4 regions of the Cytobacillus spartinae genome follow, and region 3 is predicted to be linked to each of the others. Evidence: predicted binding sites of a transcription regulator. Region 3 holds the regulator's gene; each other region holds the start of a gene.
The links. Region 3 encodes Rex, which represses fermentation and respiration genes when NADH is low (regulators of the CRP and FNR family bind a similar motif). Its sites were predicted from a motif close to TTGTGAAATATTTCACAA; they were not measured.
Positions count from the first base shown of each region.

Region 1 (5,555 bases), on a different contig from region 3:
TAAAATCACCTAATTTACGTAAATCTTCCTCGTCATCCGTAATAGATGGTACAAGAACATGACGGACCCAAATGGGTACGTGGTGATCGGAGAGAAAATGCGCAAATTCAAGGATATGGTCATTCGCCATTCCAGTTAAATTAATATGCTTTTTTCGATCGATATGTTTTAAATCTAGGAGAACAAGATCTGTATACTTTAACAATTCCTCCAGGTTATTTTGGAAATGTTCCGCATGCGAGAAGCATCCACCTGATGAATCAATAGTTGTATGAATTCCAAGGTCTTTACATTTTTTAAACAATTCAATTAAGAAGGGAACTTGAAGAAGTGGTTCGCCGCCACTTACTGTAATCCCGCCGCCTGAAGCATCAATAAAAGGAAGATACGATTTCAAATCATCAATGATATCAGAAACAGACACTTCCTTGCCAGTCCCAATTTCCCATGTATCTGCGTTATGGCAAAATTGACAGCGCAAAAGGCACCCTTGGGTAAAAACGACGTAGCGAATCCCTGGACCATCAACTGTTCCGAATGTTTCGATAGAATGTATGTTTCCGTTCATGATGAAATCTCCTCCTGTTTTAAGAAAAGGGGGAGCGCATTTGTTCATACGCTCCTTACACTTGTATTATTATTGTTACATCGATCCGTGGAATGTTCTGTTAATGACATCAAGCTGTTGTTCTCTAGTTAGTTTAATAAAGTTAACAGCATATCCAGACACACGAATCGTTAGTTGCGGATATTCTTCCGGATGTTCCATAGCATTAAGCAATGTTTCTCTGTTAAACACGTTAACATTTAAGTGGTGTCCTTGTTTAATGGAGTATCCATCAAGAATGCTTACAAGGTTCTTAACTCTGCTCTCATCATCTTTCCCTAAAGCTTTTGGCACGATTGAGAACGTGTTAGATATTCCGTCCAGGGCATAGTTATAAGGTAATTTTGCAACAGAAGAGAGGGAAGCGAGTGTTCCTTTTGTATCTCTTCCATGCATCGGATTTGCACCAGGAGCGAAAGGCTCACCAGCACGACGGCCATCAGGAGTATTACCTGTTTTCTTACCGTAAACAACGTTTGAAGTAATGGTTAAGATCGACATCGTTGTAAGAGAATCACGGTACGTTTTGTGTTTGCGAAGTTTACTCATAAAGCGTTCAACCAAATCTACTGCGATAAGGTCTACACGATCATCATTGTTACCGTATTTAGGGAAATCGCCTTCAATTTCAAAATCAACGGCAATTCCATTTTCGTCACGAATTGGTCTTACTTGAGCATACTTAATCGCACTTAAGGAATCAGCGACAACACTTAGACCTGCGATACCTGTTGCCATTGTACGAAGAATTTGTGAATCGTGTAGTGCCATCTCAATTCTTTCGTAGCTATATTTATCGTGCATGTAATGAATGATATTTAATGTGTTAATATATAATCCAGCTAACCAATCCATTGTTTGATCAAATTTCGCCATCACTTCTTCGTAATCTAATACTTCAGAAGTAATAGGGGAGAACTCAGGTGCAACTTGAATTTTATGCTTTTCATCTTTTCCGCCATTAATAGAATAAAGCAGGGCTTTTGCTAAGTTCGCACGAGCGCCGAAGAATTGCATTTGTTTCCCAATTTCCATTGCAGAAACACAGCACGCAATTCCGTAATCGTCACCCCATTCAGGTCGCATAATATCATCATTTTCATATTGGATGGAACTTGTCTCAATTGACATTTTTGCACAATATTCCTTGAACCCTTCAGGTAATTTGGTTGACCAAAGAACCGTTAAATTTGGTTCCGGTGCAGGCCCAAGGTTTGATAAAGTGTGTAAGAATCGGAATGAGCTCTTTGTGACTAATGAACGACCATCTGTAGCCATCCCACCGATAGATTCCGTTACCCAAGTAGGGTCTCCGCTAAATAATTCATTATAATCTGGTGTACGAGCAAATTTTACTAAACGTAGTTTCATGACGAAGTGATCAACTAAAGCTTGAGCTTCCTCTTCATTCATTAATCCGCTTTGAAGATCTCTATCGATATAAATGTCTAGGAAAGTTGAAACACGACCCAAGCTCATAGCTGCACCGTTTTGTTCCTTAATCGCTGCAAGGTAAGCTAGGTATAACCATTGGAATGCTTCCGTTGCATTGCTTGCTGGTTGCGAGAGATCAAACCCATACATCTCGCCAAGTTGTTTTAATTCTTGTAAAGCACGAATTTGCTCAGAGATTTCTTCGCGTAAACGGATGATTTCTTCACTCATCACTGGTGTAGTACCTGCTAAATCCTTTTTCTTTTCTTCTATTAAAAAGTCCACTCCGTATAGAGCTACACGGCGATAGTCACCGATAATACGACCACGTCCGTATGCATCTGGTAACCCAGTGATAATTCCGACTTTACGAGCCAGCTTCATTTCATCTGTATATGCGTCAAAAACACCTTGGTTATGAGTTTTTCTAAAGTCAGTAAAGATTCTTTCTATTTCTTTGTTTAACTCGAAACCATATGATTCACAAGCTTGTTGAGCCATTCTAATGCCGCCATAAGGTTGAAGGGAACGCTTAAATGGTTGATCCGTTTGAACTCCAACTACCTTTTCAAGATCTTTATTTAAATAACCAGGACCATGAGAGACAATGGATGACACAACCTCAGTGTCCATATCAAGAACTCCACCGTTTTCACGTTCTTTTTTCGTTAATTCCATTACTTGTTTCCAAAGTTCAGTTGTTGCTTCTGTAGGACCTGCTAAAAAAGAGTCGTTCCCTGTATAAGGAGTAAAGTTTTTTAATATAAAGTCTCTTACGTTTACTTCTCTTTGCCAACTACCTGCTGAAAAACCTTTCCATTGGTCCATAATGGTCCACCTCTTAATTCATTTTTATATATTTTTGAATATAACAGTTGTTACAATTACATCTTACTTAAAGTATAACAGTTTTAGTGTGAAGAACATCACATAATTAAACTTGTATTTTGACATTATTATGAACATTGACTTAAAACAAATAATAACGAGGAGAAAAGCACTAGGTATTTTCTTTGAATTTGATTTTGTGTACTATAATGAAATATCATTTTTTAAAAACTGTTATACAAAACACTATCGAATTTGATAACACTATTGTAACGTCATTAATAGTGTAAAAGTAGAGGGGAAAAGCCGTTTCATTTGGAGATATTTTGACAATTGATAATGATTATAAAGAAGGGGAAATATGTTTACATATATGGAAAAATATGTATTAGATTTTGTTGCAGAGGGGGGTGAAAGCTAGTAGATTTTATTTCTGTTCTAAGGAAGCAAAGCCAAAGGAGGATAAAGTCGCAACCTTATCCTCCTTTTAAAATGGTTATGAATGATTAGTCTACCACGATATAAGCAATCATCGGACCGTTACTATCTTTATCAGGGTGTGTTAGACAAATTAATCGATAAACTCCTTCATCTTTTAGCTGTAAATCAACAACGGTTTCTTGTCCTTTTTTGACAGTCCCTTTAATATCAGTTCCTTCAATTATGAAAGGATGCTCAGCTCCGTTTACACCCCAAATTTTCAATTTAACTTTTTCGCCTTTCTCAACGAAAATTGTCCCAGGGTCCCAACGGTAAGCTTCAATTTCCTTTCCATCATCCGTCTTGGATTTAAATTCTCCCGTAACCATATGAATTTCTCTAACTTTACTCTCTTTTGCCTCCTGATTAAAGGCTGTCACAGAATCTGAATTTAGGTAAAACCATAGCGTCGCTGTCGCTGCTGTAAGAAAAATAAGAAAGACAAATACCAATGAACTTCTTTTTAACACTAAAAAACGCATAACTACACCTCCATAGATTGTCCACTACTAACATATGCCAGGTAGGAGTAAAAACTTGTCTATATATTTTAGATTTTTTTAAGAGTTGAAATAGACTTCAATTGATATAAAACGCTCCTGTTATTAATAGATTTAACCATAAGCTATTTTTTAAAGGAGCGATTTCGAGATGGTACAAAAAAGGAAGATAGAAAATTTTAAAGGAAGCAATCTCCATGCAAAGGGATGGGTTCAAGAAGCCGCTTTAAGAATGCTGATGAATAATTTAGATGAAGAGGTAGCTGAAAGACCTGAAGACCTAGTTGTATATGGTGGAATCGGAAAAGCAGCCCGCAACTGGGAGTGTTACGATTCGATAAAAAAATCTCTTCTCGATCTAGAAGAGGATGAAACTTTACTTGTACAATCAGGGAAACCTGTTGGCATTTTCAAAACACATGCAAATGCCCCTAAAGTGCTAATCGCAAATTCCAACTTAGTTCCTGCTTGGGCGAATTGGAACACCTTTCACGAGTTAGATCAAAAAGGTTTAATGATGTATGGTCAGATGACAGCTGGAAGCTGGATTTACATTGGAAGCCAAGGAATCGTCCAGGGAACTTATGAGACGTTTGCAGAATTAGCGAGGCAGCGATTTAATTCATCATTGAGAGGCACCATTACATTAACTGCAGGTTTAGGTGGCATGGGTGGTGCACAACCTCTTGCTGTAACGATGAACGACGGAGTATGTATCGCAATTGAGGTTGATGAATCAAGGATTGAGCGGAGGATCCAGACAAAGTATTTGGATGTAAAAGCAGAAAGTCTAGAAGAGGCTATCCGACTAGCTACTAAGGCAAAGGATGAAGGAAAACCTTTGTCTATCGGCTTGCTAGGAAATGCTGCTGAACTACTTCCGCAAATGCTGGTTCTTAATTTCATCCCAGATGTTTTAACAGACCAAACATCTGCCCACGACCCACTGAATGGATACATTCCTAAAGGATATAGTCTGCAACAGGCTGAAGAATTACGAAAACAAAGCCCTGAAACGTACATCTCGTTATCGAAAGAAAGTATGGCTACTCATGTTAGAGCCATGCTCAGCATGCAGGAAAATGGAGCAATAACGTTTGATTATGGAAACAACATCCGTCAAGTTGCTAAAGACGAAGGAGTTGAACATGCATTTGACTTTCCTGGGTTTGTTCCGGCTTATATTAGACCATTATTTTGTGAAGGAAAAGGCCCGTTCCGTTGGGTAGCATTGTCGGGGGATCCTTCAGATATCTTTAAAACCGATGAGGTAATACTTCGCGAATTTAAGGATAATGAGAGACTTTGCAAGTGGATTCGAATGGCTCAACAAAAGATTCAATTTCAAGGATTGCCTTCTAGAATTTGCTGGCTCGGCTATGGAGAAAGAGCAAGGTTTGGGAAAATCATCAATGACATGGTAGCAAACGGGGAATTAAAAGCACCTATTGTCATTGGGCGTGACCATCTTGATTCAGGTTCCGTTGCTTCTCCAAACCGGGAAACAGAAGGAATGAAGGATGGCAGCGATGCAGTTGCGGACTGGCCAATCTTAAACGCATTAATTAATGCAGTTGGAGGGGCAAGTTGGGTTTCCGTTCATCATGGAGGTGGCGTCGGGATGGGGTACTCCATCCATGCTGGTATGGTAATCGTCGCTGATGGCACAAAAGAGGCTGAAAAGAGATTAGAGCGAGTACTAACAA
Region 1 is NZ_JBIACK010000001.1:528,914-534,468, reverse strand. It holds gene pflA (pyruvate formate-lyase-activating protein) at 1-568, opposite strand, end outside; gene pflB (formate C-acetyltransferase) at 644-2,869, opposite strand; gene ACFYKX_RS02540 (cupredoxin domain-containing protein) at 3,376-3,831, opposite strand; gene hutU (urocanate hydratase) at 4,001-5,555, shown strand, end outside.
Region 1: a site for Rex is predicted at 2,956-2,973, ahead of pflB (formate C-acetyltransferase). Genes of this name have one in related genera too.

Region 2 (5,555 bases), on a different contig from region 3:
GCAAACGTTACAATTTCAAAATTGGTTAGAAAAGAATAAGTATAAAAACCTCCCTGTCGAGTATCTTATCATTATTAGTAACCCCAGCACTGTTCTAAAAAAAAACCCTGGCAATCATCAGCTCTTTAAGCGCGTCGTTCATAGTGAATTGTTGATGGATAGAATTAAAGATTTTGAACTCATCTACAAAAATGAACAACTTGAAAAAAAGGATCTTAGAAAACTTAGTAAACTTCTTCTTCAAGCAAATATTCCATTACACCAAGATATTTTCCAATATTACAACCTAACACCAGATCAACTTATTTTAGGAGTTCAATGCCCATCATGCCGATATGCACCTATGGAGCGAGCTTTTGCACGATGGTATTGTACAAAGTGTCAAACCTCAAACAAAGATGCCCATATTCAAGTAATTAATGACTATTTTTACTTAATAAAAAGAACGATAACAAATCGTGAATGTCAGCAATTCTTAAAAATATCATCTCGAAATATAGCCCATACTCTACTTACCTCCATGAACCTCCCCACCACAGGCTCAAAAAAATCAACCCAATACCATCAACAACCCCAATAATGCATACTTTTTCCACTACATGAAAACCCTATTTGAAAGGTAGAAAAATTTAGGTTGTAGAGGGATAAGTATAGCTTAATCAGTTTATATCCAACACAATCATCACTTCCGGGGGTGCACACAACTTGAAAAAAATCCTATTCCTTCTATTAATAATAGCAAATCTTTTTTCATCCTCAGTCTATGGGCAATCCAGGTTAGAACACCCTCCGATTCCAGAAGAGTCACCTGCAGAAGAAAAAGTAGCAATTGTGACTTTGCCAACCAAATTAACCCAATCTGAAATTCAAAGGCTCCTTGAACCATATCCTGACGTAAAGCTTCGCTACATATTTGAACATGCTTTAACTGGTTTTTCAATCAAGGGCTCAAACGAATCCATTCGAGAGCTGAGTAAATCTAATCAAGTAGCTACCATTTCGCCAGTAAACACCTACAAAGTTGAAAAGGTGGAGGAAAATATCCGCATTATTGGAGGAGAAACCGTAAGAGGCTATTTTGACCTAAAGGATCATAGGTTAACCGGGAAAGGAATTAAGGTGGGAGTAATTGATACAGGTATCGATTATACACATCCTGACCTCAGACGTAGTTATGGTGGTGGGCGTGATTTAGTAGATAGTGACGATGATCCGATGGAGACGAAAAGCTATATTGGCCAAAATACACTTCACGGTACCCATGTTGCCGGAGTCATTGCGGCTAACGGAAGAATTACCGGTGTAGCTCCTGATGCAAAAATTATTGCTTACCGAGCGTTAGGGCCTGGAGGGACAGGGACAACGGAGCAAGTGATTGCAGCAATTGATGCGGCTATAAAGGACAAAGTCGATATTCTAAACTTATCACTTGGAAACACGATAAATGGTCCAGACCTGCCCATAAGCTTGGCTTTAAACAAAGCCGTCGACAGTGGGATAGTCGCTGTAACGTCCTCAGGAAATTCTGGACCCAATATGTGGACAGTTGGATCGCCGGGAACAGCAAGCAAAGCTATTTCGGTCGGGGCATCGACTCCACCGCTAAAGATCCCATATGTAAACATCGACGGCGTAGAAGAGGCCATTCGCTTGGAACCGATGCAAGGCGCCATCCTTTGGGATTTAGATCGCTCCTATCAAATTGCTTTTGGTGGATTGGGAAAAAAAGAAGAGTTAAAGAATGTAAAAGGCAAAGTGGCATTAATAGAACGCGGAGAGATTACATTTACTGAAAAAGCAATGAACGCACATGAAGCAGGTGCAAAAGCCGTTATCATCTACAACAATACAAAAGGAAGTTTTATTGGGAATTTGGAGGGAAAAGTAGATATACCGGTCGCAACAGTATCTAAAAATATAGGGCTCAGCATAAAAAAATTAATTAAAAATAGTACCCCATATGTCCGTACCCATTTAATAGAAGAGAAAGATTTAATGGCAGATTTCAGCTCGCGTGGTCCCGTAACCTCAACTTGGGAGATTAAGCCTGACGTTGTCGCACCGGGTGTAGCGATAAATAGCACGATTCCAGGAGGATATTTAGCGTTACAGGGAACTAGTATGGCTGCTCCTCATGTAGCTGGAGCGTGTGCATTAATTAAGCAAGCACATCCTGATTGGGGACCAGATGAAATTAAAGCATCCATCATGAATACAGCCAAACCTATTCGTGATGAAAAAGGAAATCCCTACAGCACATACGTTCAGGGGGCTGGTAGGATACAAGTAGATGCTGCCATAAACACTAACACCCTTGTTAGTCCAGCTTCATTGCAATTTGGAAAGTTCAAGATTTCTGACCAGCAGCACGAGCATACGCAATATATAACGATACGCAATGTTGGTGAAAGGGCAGAGAAATACTCCATATCTGTTCCTAAAAGTGCAAAAGGAATCAAATGGGAGGTTCCGTTATCCTTTACGGTTGGGCCTAACGAAAAAAAGAAAATAGCTATCAATATGTCTGTTGATCCAAGTGTTTTTAATAAAAAAATCCAGGATGGTCATTTGGAACTTCAGGCGGGGTCCCAATCTATTTCAATCCCTTACTTATATGTATTAGAAGAACCAAACTATCCAAGGGTCATGGGGTTTGATTTTGGATTGGGAGATCAGAAGGGGACTTACCGGTATGAAGTATATTTACCAGGTGGGGCTGAAGAATTTGGAATCGCATTATTTGATCCAGACAATTTTCGGTTTATAGGATTTCTAGATTGGAAGAGAAATGTAAGTAAAGGTATGGTTAAAGAGGAAGTAAAGCCGGAAAACTTGCCGATGCCAGGAGTATACTTGGCGAAAGTCTTTGCAATAAAGGCAGGACAAGAGGACACAATTGAAACAGCAATAATGATAATTAACCGTTAAGAAAGCTGAATAGAACAAGTATCTTCACTTTTTCAATATGAAAAAAAAAGAAAAAGTGAAGATATTGTGAACGACTTTCTGATAGAAAAATTTAACGGATTTAATTGTGAACTTTTTCACTCGAAACGCATTGACATTGACATTTGCCTATTGTATGCTTACAAAGGGCATAAATGATAGGGTTTACAAACCTTGTGTAGTGTAAATTACAACATCAGCATATTGCTTATGTTGGGAGTGAAAATCCTACCATTACCTCTAAGGCCCATCACCATTCTCTTATAGAGAGGATGCGTTCAAAATGAAACAAAGAAACCGTCATCCATTGCAAGCAATGGCACTGATGTCCGCGATACTTTCTCAATTAGTCGGGTCTGTCTTAGTGGGAATTTTCCTAGGAAGATGGCTTGACCGAACCGCAGGAACCGAACCACTATTTTTAATTATCGGATTGCTAATGGGGTTAGCAGCAGGTGTTTTCGCTATGATCCGTCTAGTCCAACATTTTTTCTCAGGAGATTAAACAACAATGCCGGAATTAAAAGCAATCTATATCAGGCAACGTAAATACATATTCTTATTGTTGTCACTGTACGTTCTTGGCTGGGGTTTCACTTCATATCAAACTATTTTTTTAGGGCTTATTCTCGGTACAAGCTTAAGCCTATTTAACTTGTGGTTGCTCGCAAGAAAGACGGACAAGTTTGGTGAAGCAGTTGCGAAAGGTGAAAAAGTACGATCACTAGGTATGCTATCAAGGATGGCTACAGCAGTTTTAGCTGTAATGCTTGCGCTTGAATATCCTGATAAGCTTCATTTATATAGTGTTATTTTTGGATTAATGACATCTTATATTGTCATTATGATAGATTTTTTTCTGCAAGCTTTTAATTCACGTAGTAAATAGCGGGAAGAGAGGTGAATACTGTGCATCATAAAGCTCCATTAGTAGATTTTATGGGCTTAACCTTTAACTTATCAAACATATTGATGATTACTGTTGCAAGTGCAATCGTTTTTATCATTGCTGTTCTTTCTACTCGTACGTTGGCCATGAAACCAACAGGATTGCAAAACTTCTTTGAATGGATCATGGACTTTGTAAAGAATATCATCAATAGTACGATGGATTGGAAAGATGGCGGAAGATTTCACATTCTAGGTATAACTTTAATGATGTATATCTTCGTATCAAATATGTTAGGACTACCGTTTGCGGTCGTTTATGACGATTACTTATGGTGGAAATCACCAACAGCCGATCCAGTCGTAACGTTAACTCTAGCGGCGATGGTTGTAGCGTTATCACATTATTATGGTGTGAAACTTAAGGGAGCAAAAGAATACGGTCGAGAGTTTGCAAGACCTATGTGGTTCTTATTCCCGCTTAAAATTATTGAAGAGTTTGCAAACACTTTAACTCTTGGACTTCGTCTTTACGGTAACATCTATGCAGGAGAAATCCTTCTAACGTTACTTGCAGGAAGTCTTGCTGTAGGAATAGGCGGTCATTTAGCAGCCATAATTCCAATGTTAGCTTGGCAAGGATTCTCGATTTTCATCGGGGCAATCCAAGCGTTTATCTTTACCATGTTAACGATGGTTTACTTGGCTCACAAAGTGAGTCATGACCATTAATATATACCTGTTCATTTAATGAACAAACATTTTCAAAAAAATAATTTTTTTATACATTAAGGAGGAACTTTATAATGGGTCTTTTAGCAGCAGCAATCGCAATCGGTTTAGCAGCACTAGGTGCTGGTATCGGTAACGGTCTTATCGTATCAAAAACAGTTGAAGGTATCGCTCGTCAACCAGAAGCACGTGGTATGCTTCAAACTACAATGTTCATCGGGGTAGCGTTAGTTGAGGCGATTCCGATCATTGGAGTAGTTATCGCGTTCATGGTTATTGGTGGATAATTAGTACTGTAACAAGATGACTAAAAATGGCGAAGATCATTTAATGAGTTCCTTCGCCATTCCTTTATGTTCATATTCTAACAATATCGTTTTTCGGTAAATTGTTTTTTTATAAGTGAACGACTCTTGAAGGGAGTGAATCGAGGGTGTTAACAAGCAATCTAGTATTAGGTGCAGCTGGTGGTGGCTTTAATGGAGGAGATATTCTTTTCCAATTAGCAATGTTCATCATCTTGTTAGCATTGTTAAAAAAGTACGCATGGGGTCCATTAATGGGCATCATGAAACAACGTGAAGAACATATTGCAAATGAAATAAATGCGGCTGAACAAAGTCGTGCTGAAACACAAAAACTTTTAGAAGACCAACGTAACCTTCTAAAAGAAGCTCGTACTGAAGCACAAGGATTAATTGAAAACGCGAAAAAGCAAGGCGACGTACAACGTGATGAAATCATTACATTGGCACGTAGCGAAGCTGAGCGTATTAAAGAATCTGCTAAGCTAGAAATCGAGCAACAGAAAGAAAAAGCCGTTGCAGCTATTCGCGAACAAGTGGCTACACTTTCTGTCATGATCGCTTCTAAAGTGATTGAAAAAGAACTTTCAGTACAAGATCAAGAGAAGCTAATTAACGATTATATTCAAGAGGCAGGAGAAGGCCGATGAGCAACTCAACTGTAGGTAAGCGCTATGCGTTGGC
Region 2 is NZ_JBIACK010000007.1:87,208-92,762, reverse strand. It holds gene ACFYKX_RS14730 (nuclease-related domain-containing protein) at 1-580, shown strand, start outside; gene ACFYKX_RS14725 (S8 family serine peptidase) at 706-2,928, shown strand; gene ACFYKX_RS14720 (AtpZ/AtpI family protein) at 3,230-3,451, shown strand; gene ACFYKX_RS14715 (ATP synthase subunit I) at 3,458-3,835, shown strand; gene atpB (F0F1 ATP synthase subunit A) at 3,856-4,566, shown strand; gene atpE (F0F1 ATP synthase subunit C) at 4,641-4,853, shown strand; gene ACFYKX_RS14700 (F0F1 ATP synthase subunit B) at 5,000-5,521, shown strand; gene ACFYKX_RS14695 (F0F1 ATP synthase subunit delta) at 5,518-5,555, shown strand, end outside.
Region 2: a site for Rex is predicted at 3,033-3,050, ahead of ACFYKX_RS14720 (AtpZ/AtpI family protein). Genes of this name have one in related genera too.

Region 3 (5,555 bases):
CCTCTTGAGTATTTTAATTCAAACTTAGGAGAAATTGAAATTGCTTTAAAAACCGATGAACTGAATAAACAACTTTTTTCAATCATAACCTATACCGTTTTTATATCTCTTTTAGTCTCAGTTCTCGCTATGTTTGTGTCGTCTTTTATTAGCAAGCGTATTTCTTCCCCTTTGGTCAGTTTGATGAAAGCATCTCAGAACTTGATTGACGGAAAAAGAAAGGTTCGCGTGATCGAGGAAGGAACCAATGAAGCGAAATCGTTATCACATATGTTTAACAAGATGGCAAAAAGAATAGAAGCCAACGAGGCCACTCTGCAAACCGAAATTGATAAAGCAACGAAAAGCCTTACTGAAAATATAAACATGCTTGAAACCAATAGAAAAATTGCACAATCCGTGATAAAGAAAGATATTCTCCGTGAAGAGGTCTTACTCGTAATCTTAAAAGAAATCCAAGATTTTATGAAAATCGAAGCAACCTCTATTAGTTTAGTTGACCAACAATTGAAAGATGGCGGTAGGTTATATTTTTTAAAGAATAGTGACATACAGACTTCTTCGTTAACTAATAATGTTTTGCAAAACGTGATGAACAGTGATGTTCCATTTATCCAGAACCATATGGGCTTTAGTGAACTTAAAGGTATCTTTGTAGAACCAAACATCAGGTCTTCACTCATCATTCCATTGACTAGTAAGGAAAAACCCATAGGTACATTAAATCTAGGGAGCATGAAGGAGAATTATTTCAGTGATTCAATGGTACAGTCTCTCTCCGTTTTCACGAACCAAATTGCTCTCTCATTGGATTTAATTTTTGCCTATGAATCTTTACATCATTCTGCCTATCATGATTATATTACGCAGCTTCCAAATTTTCGTTTTTTCAAAGAAAAGGTCGGACAAGCAATTCAGAAGAAAAACAACGAAGAAGAATCATCCTTACTTGCCGTGTTGTTTCTCGATTTGGATCGATTTAAGAAGGTTAATGACTCTCTAGGACATGATTTTGGGGATTTACTTTTAAAAAACGTTGGGGGACAAATTCGTGACTGTATCGGTCCTGATGACATTGTCGCAAAGATAGGAGGAGATGAGTTTCTCATTCTTTTACCTGCCATCAGTGAAGGCAAGGACGCTATCCAAGTCGCTGAAAAAATCGTTCAAACCATCAATAAGCCCATTATCATAAACGGGTATGAAATCCTTACCACAGCAAGTATTGGGATCTCCTTATACCCAACAGATGGCGAAGATGTGGAGTCATTGATTAAACATGCAAATTTCGCTATGTTTAGGGTTAAAGAACTCGGGAATACGTTTTCCTTGTATTCACCTATTGTTGAAGATCTAACCTACGAAGAACTAGTATTTGAAAATGATCTTCGAAAGGCCATTGAGCGTAATGAGTTCATGGTATATTATCAGCCGAAGGTTAACGTTCAAACAGGAGAATTAACAGGCGTTGAGGCTCTCATTCGTTGGAACCATCCAGAAAAAGGACTTATCTCACCAGGAAAGTTTATTCCAATAGCGGAGGAAACCGGATTAATTGTTCCGATTGGAGAATTTGTTTTAAGAACTGCTTGTAAGCAAGTGACAGAATGGAAGAACAATGGTCTCCCTACTTTGTCTATATCTGTGAACTTATCTACTAGGCAATTTTTACAATCAAATCTTATCAATATGGTTGCTTCTGTCCTAGAAGAAACCGGGCTTGAGCCGCATTTACTAGAACTAGAAATTACGGAGAGCATGACAATAGATGTGAAACAGGCGATTCCGGTTCTAAATGATTTGAAAAAACTTGGAATTAAAATAAGCATTGATGATTTTGGAACTGGATACAGCTCTCTCAACTATCTAAAGGTACTACCTATCGACCGTCTAAAGATTGATCGTTCCTTTGTAAAAGATATTGCAAGCAATCAGGCAAATGCTGCGATTGTTTCGACCATCATTACAATGGCACAAAATTTAAACCTACTAGTTATTGCAGAAGGCGTAGAGGAAGAGGATCAAGTAGTGATTTTACAAAAAAATAACTGTACTGAAATACAAGGTTATTTCTTTGGACATCCCCTTCCCCCTGAAGAACTAGAAGAGAAAATTGGCGAGATTCAAGTTCGAGCGATTAAGTGGGCTAAACAACCGACAGAGATAAGTTAACACATTAAAGTGGCCATCAGAATTTTACTTCTGATGGCCTTTATTGTTTATATTTCCTCTTCTAAAATCTGTTCAGCCTGCTGGGCTTTTTTATAAGCAAATCTCGAAATTAATATACTCACTTCGTACAGGATTAGTAGCGGCACTGTAACCATCATATGAGATAAAAGCTCAGGTGGCGTAATAAATGCTGCTATGACAATCAGAATAAAGTAAGCGTATTTTCGAACCTTTGCCAAGTACATAGGTGTCACAATTCCTAATCGCGTTAAAAACATGATAATAACGGGTAGCTGAAACAGTAATCCAAATGGAATCGTCAATTGGAATAGGAATTGAAAGTACTCATTAATTCCAATTACCTGATTAATATCTAATCGGTTTGCGATTCTCGTCATGAATTCGACGACAAATGGAAACAAAATAAAATAAGAAAAAGCAATACCACTAATAAATAGAATAACGGATATTGGAATGTAGCTTAGCGTCACTTTCCTCTCTTTTTCATACAAGCCGGGACTTATAAAAGCCCATAATTGATATAAAAGAAAGGGTGAAGTCATAACAAATGCAATCAGAAAAGCAAATTGCATATAAATCTTGATTGGATCTGTCAGACGAAACGCATTCATCGTAAGTTCTTTTGCTTCATCAGCTTTCTGCAAATAGACGATTAACGGCTCCGCAATAAAGAAACTTGCAATTGTTGCAACGAAGAAGAAAACGACCGAAATAACAAGCCGTTTTCTTAACTCGCCAATATGTTCAAACATCGTCATATCTTTATGACTCATTGTATTTCATCCTAACATCACATAAAAATAAGTATTCACCGTACATATAAATTAATAAAGGATAAAACTTATGAAAATCTGGAATTAAGCTCACCTTTATTTGTATAAAAATTTAATTTGTGTCGCTCTTATTTTCTTTTTTTGTATCGTCATCATCATCTGCTAAACCTTTAGTAGCGTTTTTAAATTCACGTAAAGTGTTCCCTGCTGCTTTACCTAGCTCAGGTAACTTCTTAGGACCAAATATTAATAAAGCAACGAACACAATAAGTATGAGGCTTCCCATACCGATATTCATCATCCTGCCTCACCTCCCTCATTCTATCATAACGGATTTATTACTATCTTCAACTATTTTATATTGGTTAATTCTTTTTGCACTTTACTAGATTTTCGTGATTTTATTCACTATCCTCGGCTTCAACGCCATAGTGCTTCAGAAAATAAACAAGTGATTGCAATTCAACAGCTAAATCAATATGATGGACCCTAATGAAAGATGGTACTGTTAACCTTGCCGGTGTGAAGTTTAATATTCCCTTTACATTAACTTGTACAAGACGATCTGTAATGGACTGGGCAAACGTCGATGGAACCGTCAGAATAGCCACTTGAACATCTTCCTTCTCGATTACCTTCTCTAAATCATCCATATGGTGAATAGGAACATCGCCTATACTAGTACCTACTTTACCGTGGTCAACGTCAAAAGCGACTTCAATTTTTGTATTATTATTCTTTAAGAAATTGTAATTTAAAAATGCTGTACCTAAGTTACCTACACCGATTAATGCTACTTTCGTTAACTCATCTTGATCTAGCGTTTTTCGGAAGAAAGATAGTAGATAATTTACATTGTATCCATAACCCTTTTTCCCTAAAGCTCCAAAATACGAAAAATCCCTTCGGATTGTTGCTGAATCTACTTTCACCGCTTCACTTAACTCAGCAGAAGAAACTCTTTGTTTTCCTGATGAGTGAAGGTTTTTTAAAAATCGATAATATAGAGGTAACCGCTTTGCCGTTGCTTGCGGAATCTTCATTGTTTCATTATTCATCCGAAATCCCCCGCCCGTATTTTAATTGGCTTATTTTAATCTATCTTCTCTTTTAAAATCCCCATTTTTACCGCCAGTTTTTTCAACTAGATAGGTTTTACCTATCACCATTCCTTTATCTACAGCCTTACACATATCATATACAGTCAAAGCACAAGCAGATGCTGCTGTTAGCGCTTCCATTTCCACACCCGTGTTCCCTTTTGTCTTTACAGAAGCTGCTATGAAAAGGGTGTATTGATCCTCTTCTTGTTCCCATGTGAATGAAATGTCAATCCCAGTCAAAGGAATAGGGTGGCACATTGGGATAATCTCTGATGTTTTTTTACATGCCATAATTCCAGCCACTTGCGCTACAGCTAGAACATCTCCTTTTTTCATCTCATTATTGGTAATTCGATCGTAAATCTCTTTATTTACCGTTATACTAGAGTTAGCAATGGCCGTTCGAACTGTCTCTACTTTATCACTCACATCGACCATTTTCGCTCTACCTTCATTATTAAAGTGGGTAAATTCCCCCATCTTACAACACCTCACTCAAATCATACACTATTTTACCCATTCTGTAAGTAAAGATTGTACTATCCTTCACAATAAAAGTTTACTACGGCTTTGCGTAATATTGATAGTTAACAGGAATTCGATTCCTTTCATTTACTTTTATTGCTCTACTCCTTTTATTACGTTAAACTAACTCTAGAAATATAGAGGTGAAAGTTATGATATTACTGCAAGTGAACCAATTATCAAAATCATACGGTGCTGACCCTATTTTAACGAATATAAAGCTAGAAGTGCAAACGCGTGACCGAATTGCTTTAGTAGGTAGGAATGGAGCGGGGAAATCAACTCTACTTAAAATCATTGCTGGGCATATGTCTAAAGACAGCGGGGACATTATTAAGCCAAAAGAGGTAACCATTGGTTATCTTGCTCAAAATACCGGTTTAGAGTCAGGTCTCTCCATTTGGGATGAAATGCTTACTGTATTTGAAAACCTTAGACGCCAAGAGAAAGAACTCCGTAAACTCGAAGAAGCCATGTCTGACCCTTCTTCCTTTCAGTCGAGTGAATACGAACGGATTCTAAAAGAGTACGATCTATTGCAAGTTCAATTTAAAGAAAATGGTGGTTATCAGTACGAATCAGATATTCGTTCTGTTCTTCACGGACTTAACTTCCATTCCTTTGATTACTCGACTAAAATAGATAGCTTAAGCGGTGGGCAAAAGACAAGATTAGCTCTAGGTAAGCTGCTATTAAAAAAGCCTGATATTCTAATCTTAGACGAGCCGACAAACCATTTAGATATCGATACGCTTTCCTGGCTTGAGCAGTATTTACAAGGATATCATGGAGCCATTTTAATTGTTTCCCATGACCGATATTTCCTAGACAAAGTCGTCAATCAAGTATACGAGATATCCCGTAAGCAAATTACAAAGTTTACTGGAAACTATAGTGCTTACCTTGACCAAAAAGCAGAGAATTATGAACGTGATATGAAACAATATGAAAAGCAACAAGA
Region 3 is NZ_JBIACK010000022.1:4,976-10,530, reverse strand. It holds gene ACFYKX_RS25755 (EAL domain-containing protein) at 1-2,172, shown strand, start outside; gene tatC (twin-arginine translocase subunit TatC) at 2,220-2,966, opposite strand; gene ACFYKX_RS25745 (twin-arginine translocase TatA/TatE family subunit) at 3,079-3,267, opposite strand; gene ACFYKX_RS25740 (redox-sensing transcriptional repressor Rex) at 3,368-4,024, opposite strand; gene moaC (cyclic pyranopterin monophosphate synthase MoaC) at 4,055-4,549, opposite strand; gene ACFYKX_RS25730 (ABC-F family ATP-binding cassette domain-containing protein) at 4,747-5,555, shown strand, end outside.

Region 4 (5,555 bases), on a different contig from region 3:
GCGTCCATTGGAGGAGTAAAATCTGAGGTAATCTCTCTTAATTCTTTTAGAATGGAGCCAGCATGGTCATGCTCTTTTTCTAATTCACTAATACGACTAAGCATTTCCTCGCGGTTTTCTACTTCAGGATCTTCAAGGGAAAGTAGCATTGGGAAAACCATTTCCTCTTCCTTAGTTGTATGTTCCAATAACTCATTTTTCAATTCGTAGAATAAATCATACACTTTCATCAGTTCAGGACGATGTCCTCCATGTACTTTTGCCACTTTTGTTACATATGGACTTAGAAGTGTTAATTCTTCTCTTAATGTTTCATGATAATGTTCTTTAATATGGTCAATGATTTCATCCGATTTTGAATCAGTCCAAACACCGATATTCTCCTGTGAGTTTTTACTTGCTTCGAAAATTTGGTATAACTCTGACATTAAATTTTCCATATTTACTTCTCGCTCGGCTGCCGCATCTTTTAATGGGATGTTTCCTCCACAGCAAAAATCAATTCTATATTTTTTGAAGATGTCACTTGTTTTAGGAACTTCATTCACAATATTTTTGACTAAAGTAGATTCTGAAAATGGATATTGCATACGATAACCTCCAAAAATTTGATTTATTTATTTAACACCTTAAGAATAATGGATATTAGCAATTCATGTGGTGATGCTCATCACACTTAAAAGAATTCTTTTCTAATTAGCGTGTACACTAATTTCTCTTGATTAGGAAAAAATAACGCTAATTGTACAAATTGTTAAGTTTGTCATGTTAGTCATCTTTGTGTAAGGTTTATAATATTAGAAGGTATGAAATTAAAGGAGACCTGAGCATTAAAAGGGAGATGGATGTTTTGGTAGAAATGAGAAAGCCTATTCCAATCGGCGAAGCCGTTTTAAGAGTAATGAACCATAAGCTGCAAGGGAAAATAGAATATGTATCAATTAATGAAAGTTTTGGACGCTATTTATCGGAAGACATTGTTGCGACAAGCGATGTCCCTCATTTTGATCGAGCACCATACGATGGGTTTGCCGTACGTTCAATCGATACTATAGAAGCATCATTAACAAATCCTGTTGAATTTGAGGTAGTTGACCATATTGGTGCAGGTGCTGTTACGAACAAAGAGATAGGCCCCTTTCAAGCAGTTAGAATCATGACGGGTGCGCAAATGCCTCATGATTGTGATGCTGTCATTATGCTTGAATTAACACAATCAAGTGAGAGACATGGGCAAAGTTTCTTTACGATAAAAAGGTCCTATAAAAAAGGTGATAATGTTTCCTTTAAAGGAGAGGACGCTAAGAAGGGGGAAGTTCTCATCCGAAAGGGAACGCAAGTCAATCCAGGTATACAAGCAGTGTTAGCTACATTTGGGTATGCGAAAGTGCCAGTGGCTAAGAAACCTGTTATTGGATTGTTTGCAACGGGTACTGAACTATTAGAAGTAGAGGATGAATTAGTCGAAGGAAAAATAAGAAATAGTAATTCCCATATGATTTGTGCTCAAATCGAAAGAGTGGGGGCAGAAGCTCTTTATTTTGGTAAGCTTCCTGATGAGTTTGAAACCTGTTATCAAGCAGTTAAAGACGCGATTCATAAAGTGGATCTCCTCATTACAACTGGGGGCGTTTCGGTAGGAGACTTTGACTATTTACCTGCTATTTATGAAAAACTAGGTGCAGAAGTATTATTTAATAAAGTGGCTATGAGACCGGGGAGTGTTACAACGGTAGCAAGTTATGAAAATACACTTTTATTTGGGCTATCGGGCAACCCATCGGCCTGCTACGTCGGATTTGAACTATTCGCAAGACCCATTATTAGAACGATGCTTTTCACAAAACAGCCTCATTTACGAAAGGAAAAAGCAGTGCTTTGGGAAGACTTCTCAAAGGCAAATCCATTTACTCGTTTTGTAAGGAGCCAGTTTTCTGTGTTGGATGGAAAGCTAGTGGTTTCGCCTAGTGGAGTAGACAAATCTAACATTGTGATGAGTTTAGCGGGTGCGAATTCATTAGCCATCCTACCAGGGGGAACGAGAGGATTTAAAAAAGGAGACCTTGTAGATGTTCTTCTGTTGGAGGATCATATTGGAAGCGAATGGCCATGGTAAGACCGGTTATTTTTCAAATTGTTGGTTTTCAAAATAGTGGGAAAACAACATTTGTAAATAAACTCCTACAAAAATTGAATGAAAACGGGATAAACGTAGTTACAATTAAGCATCATGGTCATGGTGGAGTGCCTCAACTTAACGAAGGAAAAGACTCTGCTCAACATGTAAAATCAGGGGCCACCGCTTCCTTAGTGGAAGGGGAGGGGCGGTTGATTTTACATGCAGAAAGACAAAACTGGTCGTTAGAAGAAAAAATACAGTTGCTATCAATTTTTTCTCCCGATGTGATCTTGATTGAAGGGCATAAACATGAAAAATTCCCAAAAGCGGTGATTGTAAGAAGAGATGATGATATTCAACTCATAAAAACACTTACAGGCATAGAGGTAATTTTTTATTGGGAACAGGAACTTCAAGACTTAAGAACCTTTAATAAACCTTCTTACCATGTAGATCAGTCGTTAGGGATGGACTGGATTGTGCAGTATTTAAAAAATCAATTAATAAATTCATAATTGCTTCAAATTTGATCATCTTGTTCATAAAAAAGTTAAAAAAAGTTTCGAAATTTGTCATATATGTAACTTTTATCACTGTTTCAACCATACCTCCAAGCTAAAATGATAGGCAAGGGGACCTATTATGTTTGTTTATATAGCTGGAGGTGAGAATTGTGGAAATGTTTCACATCATTTTATGGATTATTTATCCGTATTCTGTTGTAGCGATACTAGGGATGGGAATCGTGTGGCAGATTGACGCAACAAAGATTCATGAAGAACACTGTTCTATAATGGAGGAGAATCCAATTTTAAGGCGCACGGTATGGAGTTTAATGACATTAAGTATTCTTTCAGGGATAGGTGTTGTTATATTTTATAGTATTTCAGATGAGCCTTTACGGTTATTTCATTGGGTTGTGAGTTTAATTGCCTTAGCACCGGATATGGAACTGATTAAAAACATTTCCTACCTTTCTCGCATTCATTTAATGCTTCTATTAACATTTTTATTGATGTTATCGTTCTCAAGACAGATTTCCTATTTTTTGAGACCACATCGATACTTTAAAAAATACATACTAAAGAGAAGTAGTTAAACCATCAGGTGCCTGGTGGTTTTTTTCGTACAATCACGCAAATATGACACTTGTGTGGCGTTCGCAAATTTGTGATGTGCTTCACTTACTAGATAATTTCTTTGCACTATATTATAGATAGTCAAGTACAAGGAGTGGTTGTAAGATGAAGCTTTTTTTACCGAAACAGCATGGTGCTTGGGCAATGTTAATCATACCATTTTGGCTTGGAGTGATATCAACAAGCTTTATTTGGGAGCATATCCCGTTTTTTATAGGTTGGCTATTCTTATATTTAGCCACATATCCAATGCTATTGTTATTTAAAAAGAAAAAAATTCCTTTTTATATGAGATGGACGTTAATTTATTTGATTCCTGCACTCATTTTACTAATAATTCCTTTGGTTCACAGACCTTCAATCATCTATTTTGGTATAGCGATGTTTCCATTCTTTATTATTAACGCTTATTTTTCTAGCAAGAATAAAGAAAGAGCGTTTCTAAATGATCTTAGTGCTATCACTGTATTTGGAATTGCAGGGCTTGCTAGCAGTTACTTAGTGACAGCTGATATTCATTCATTGGCTTTACTTGCTTTTGTAACCACCTTCTTATTCTTTGTAGGTAGCACATTTTATGTGAAAACAATGATACGAGAGAAAAAGAATCAACTATTCAAATATTTATCATGGGGGTATCATGTACTGGTATCAATTGTATGGTTATTTAGTGGACAATGGTTAATTACACTTGCTTTTCTTCCAAGTCTATACCGTGCAATCTTCTTTTATGGAAAGCCGTTATCTGCAAAAGAAGTAGGAATACTTGAAATTGTAAATGCATCATTCTTCTTTATCGTCATTTCGGTTGTTTTAATTTTCGCCTAAGATACCATAAATAAAATAAAAAGAACCTCGCCAATTGTGAAGCACTAAGCCGAGGTTCTTTTCTTATTCTATATTACAAATTTCGATAGGGCAGTTCTCACAGTCGATTTCGATTTTCAGGTAGTCAATATCGTGAATGGTAATAATCCCTTTGTCAATGGAGATAATGTCATTCTTCCTAAGTTCACTCAACAAACGATTGACTACTTCACGTGATGTTCCACAAAAATTAGCTAGCTCTTGATTGGTAAGAGGTGTTTCAATTAAGATCCCTTCTTCTGTATCTTTTCCATAACTATTGGATAAACGGATCAATGTGGAATATAAAGCTCCTTTTTTACCATGTAATACAAGATCTCTAAATTTCGTTTGAGATTTACGGTGCTGTTGACTAATCCACTTCATAAACTCTAGTGCTAATACGTGGTTTTCAGCAAGCTTATTCTCAAGTTCACTCTTATAAATAACTGCAACCTCACCGCTTTCAATCACTTTAGCGTTCAGCACATACTTTTCAGCTGAACAAAAAAGCGTAAGCTCACCAATTAACTCCCCTTCAGAACACATTCGCAAAGTGAGTTCCCGACCATCAGGGATTATTTTACTCATTTGGATTTTTCCACTTATAACAATAAAGAGTTCATGAGCGGAAGAACCTTCTTGGAAAAGGAAAGCACCTTTCTCCATTTTACGTATATGATGAACAGTTTTTAGAAGTTCTTGTAGTTCTGTTGATACTTCAGTGAATGACGGCATTCTCTAACCACCTTTGTTTGAGGAGAAATAATAAGTACTGTGGTTTTTTATAACTCTTGTGGAAAAAATATACAGTAAGTAGTAACAATATTAGTCTACATTTAATTTAAAGTTTAATAAGAATACAGTCAACCAAATTATGTGAATTTACTATTTATATATTAGAAATGTAAAAAAGTTGTCAATCTTTCCTTTTGTTTTCGTATTAAGGCAAATTGTATTTTTATTAAGTTTTTATAATATTTATAAAAATTGGTTGATTTTATCATTTCAAGTTTTTATAATAAGAGAAACATTTGGTATAAAAATTTATGAATGTGGTTAAATATACATAACAGTTCTTTTGGGAAGGAGAAAGTAATGAAAGTATCTATTGTAGGGACAACTGGATATGGAGGGGTTGAGTTACTCAGGATTTTACATCAGCACCCTGAATTCGTTATACACTCTATTCATTCCACAAAAGAAGAAGTTCCGATATGGAATGAGTACCCGCATCTTTTCGGATTAATAAATAAAAATATTGAAGAAATTGATTATGACCGAATTGGGGAAGAAAGTGAGCTGGTTTTTCTTGCTACCCCATCAGGAGTTTCAAGCAAAATAGTGGGTCAACTCATCGATAAAAATATAAAGATCATTGATCTTTCGGGAGATTTGAGGTTGAAAAATCCTAATGACTACCAGCTTTGGTACGGAAAAGAACCTCTTAA
Region 4 is NZ_JBIACK010000002.1:197,736-203,290, forward strand. It holds gene ric (iron-sulfur cluster repair di-iron protein) at 1-590, opposite strand, end outside; gene ACFYKX_RS06955 (molybdopterin molybdotransferase MoeA) at 851-2,116, shown strand; gene mobB (molybdopterin-guanine dinucleotide biosynthesis protein B) at 2,110-2,634, shown strand; gene ACFYKX_RS06965 (respiratory nitrate reductase subunit gamma) at 2,799-3,218, shown strand; gene ACFYKX_RS06970 (YwiC-like family protein) at 3,364-4,086, shown strand; gene ACFYKX_RS06975 (Crp/Fnr family transcriptional regulator) at 4,150-4,842, opposite strand; gene argC (N-acetyl-gamma-glutamyl-phosphate reductase) at 5,203-5,555, shown strand, end outside.
Region 4: a site for Rex is predicted at 3,288-3,305, ahead of ACFYKX_RS06970 (YwiC-like family protein). Genes of this name have one in related genera too.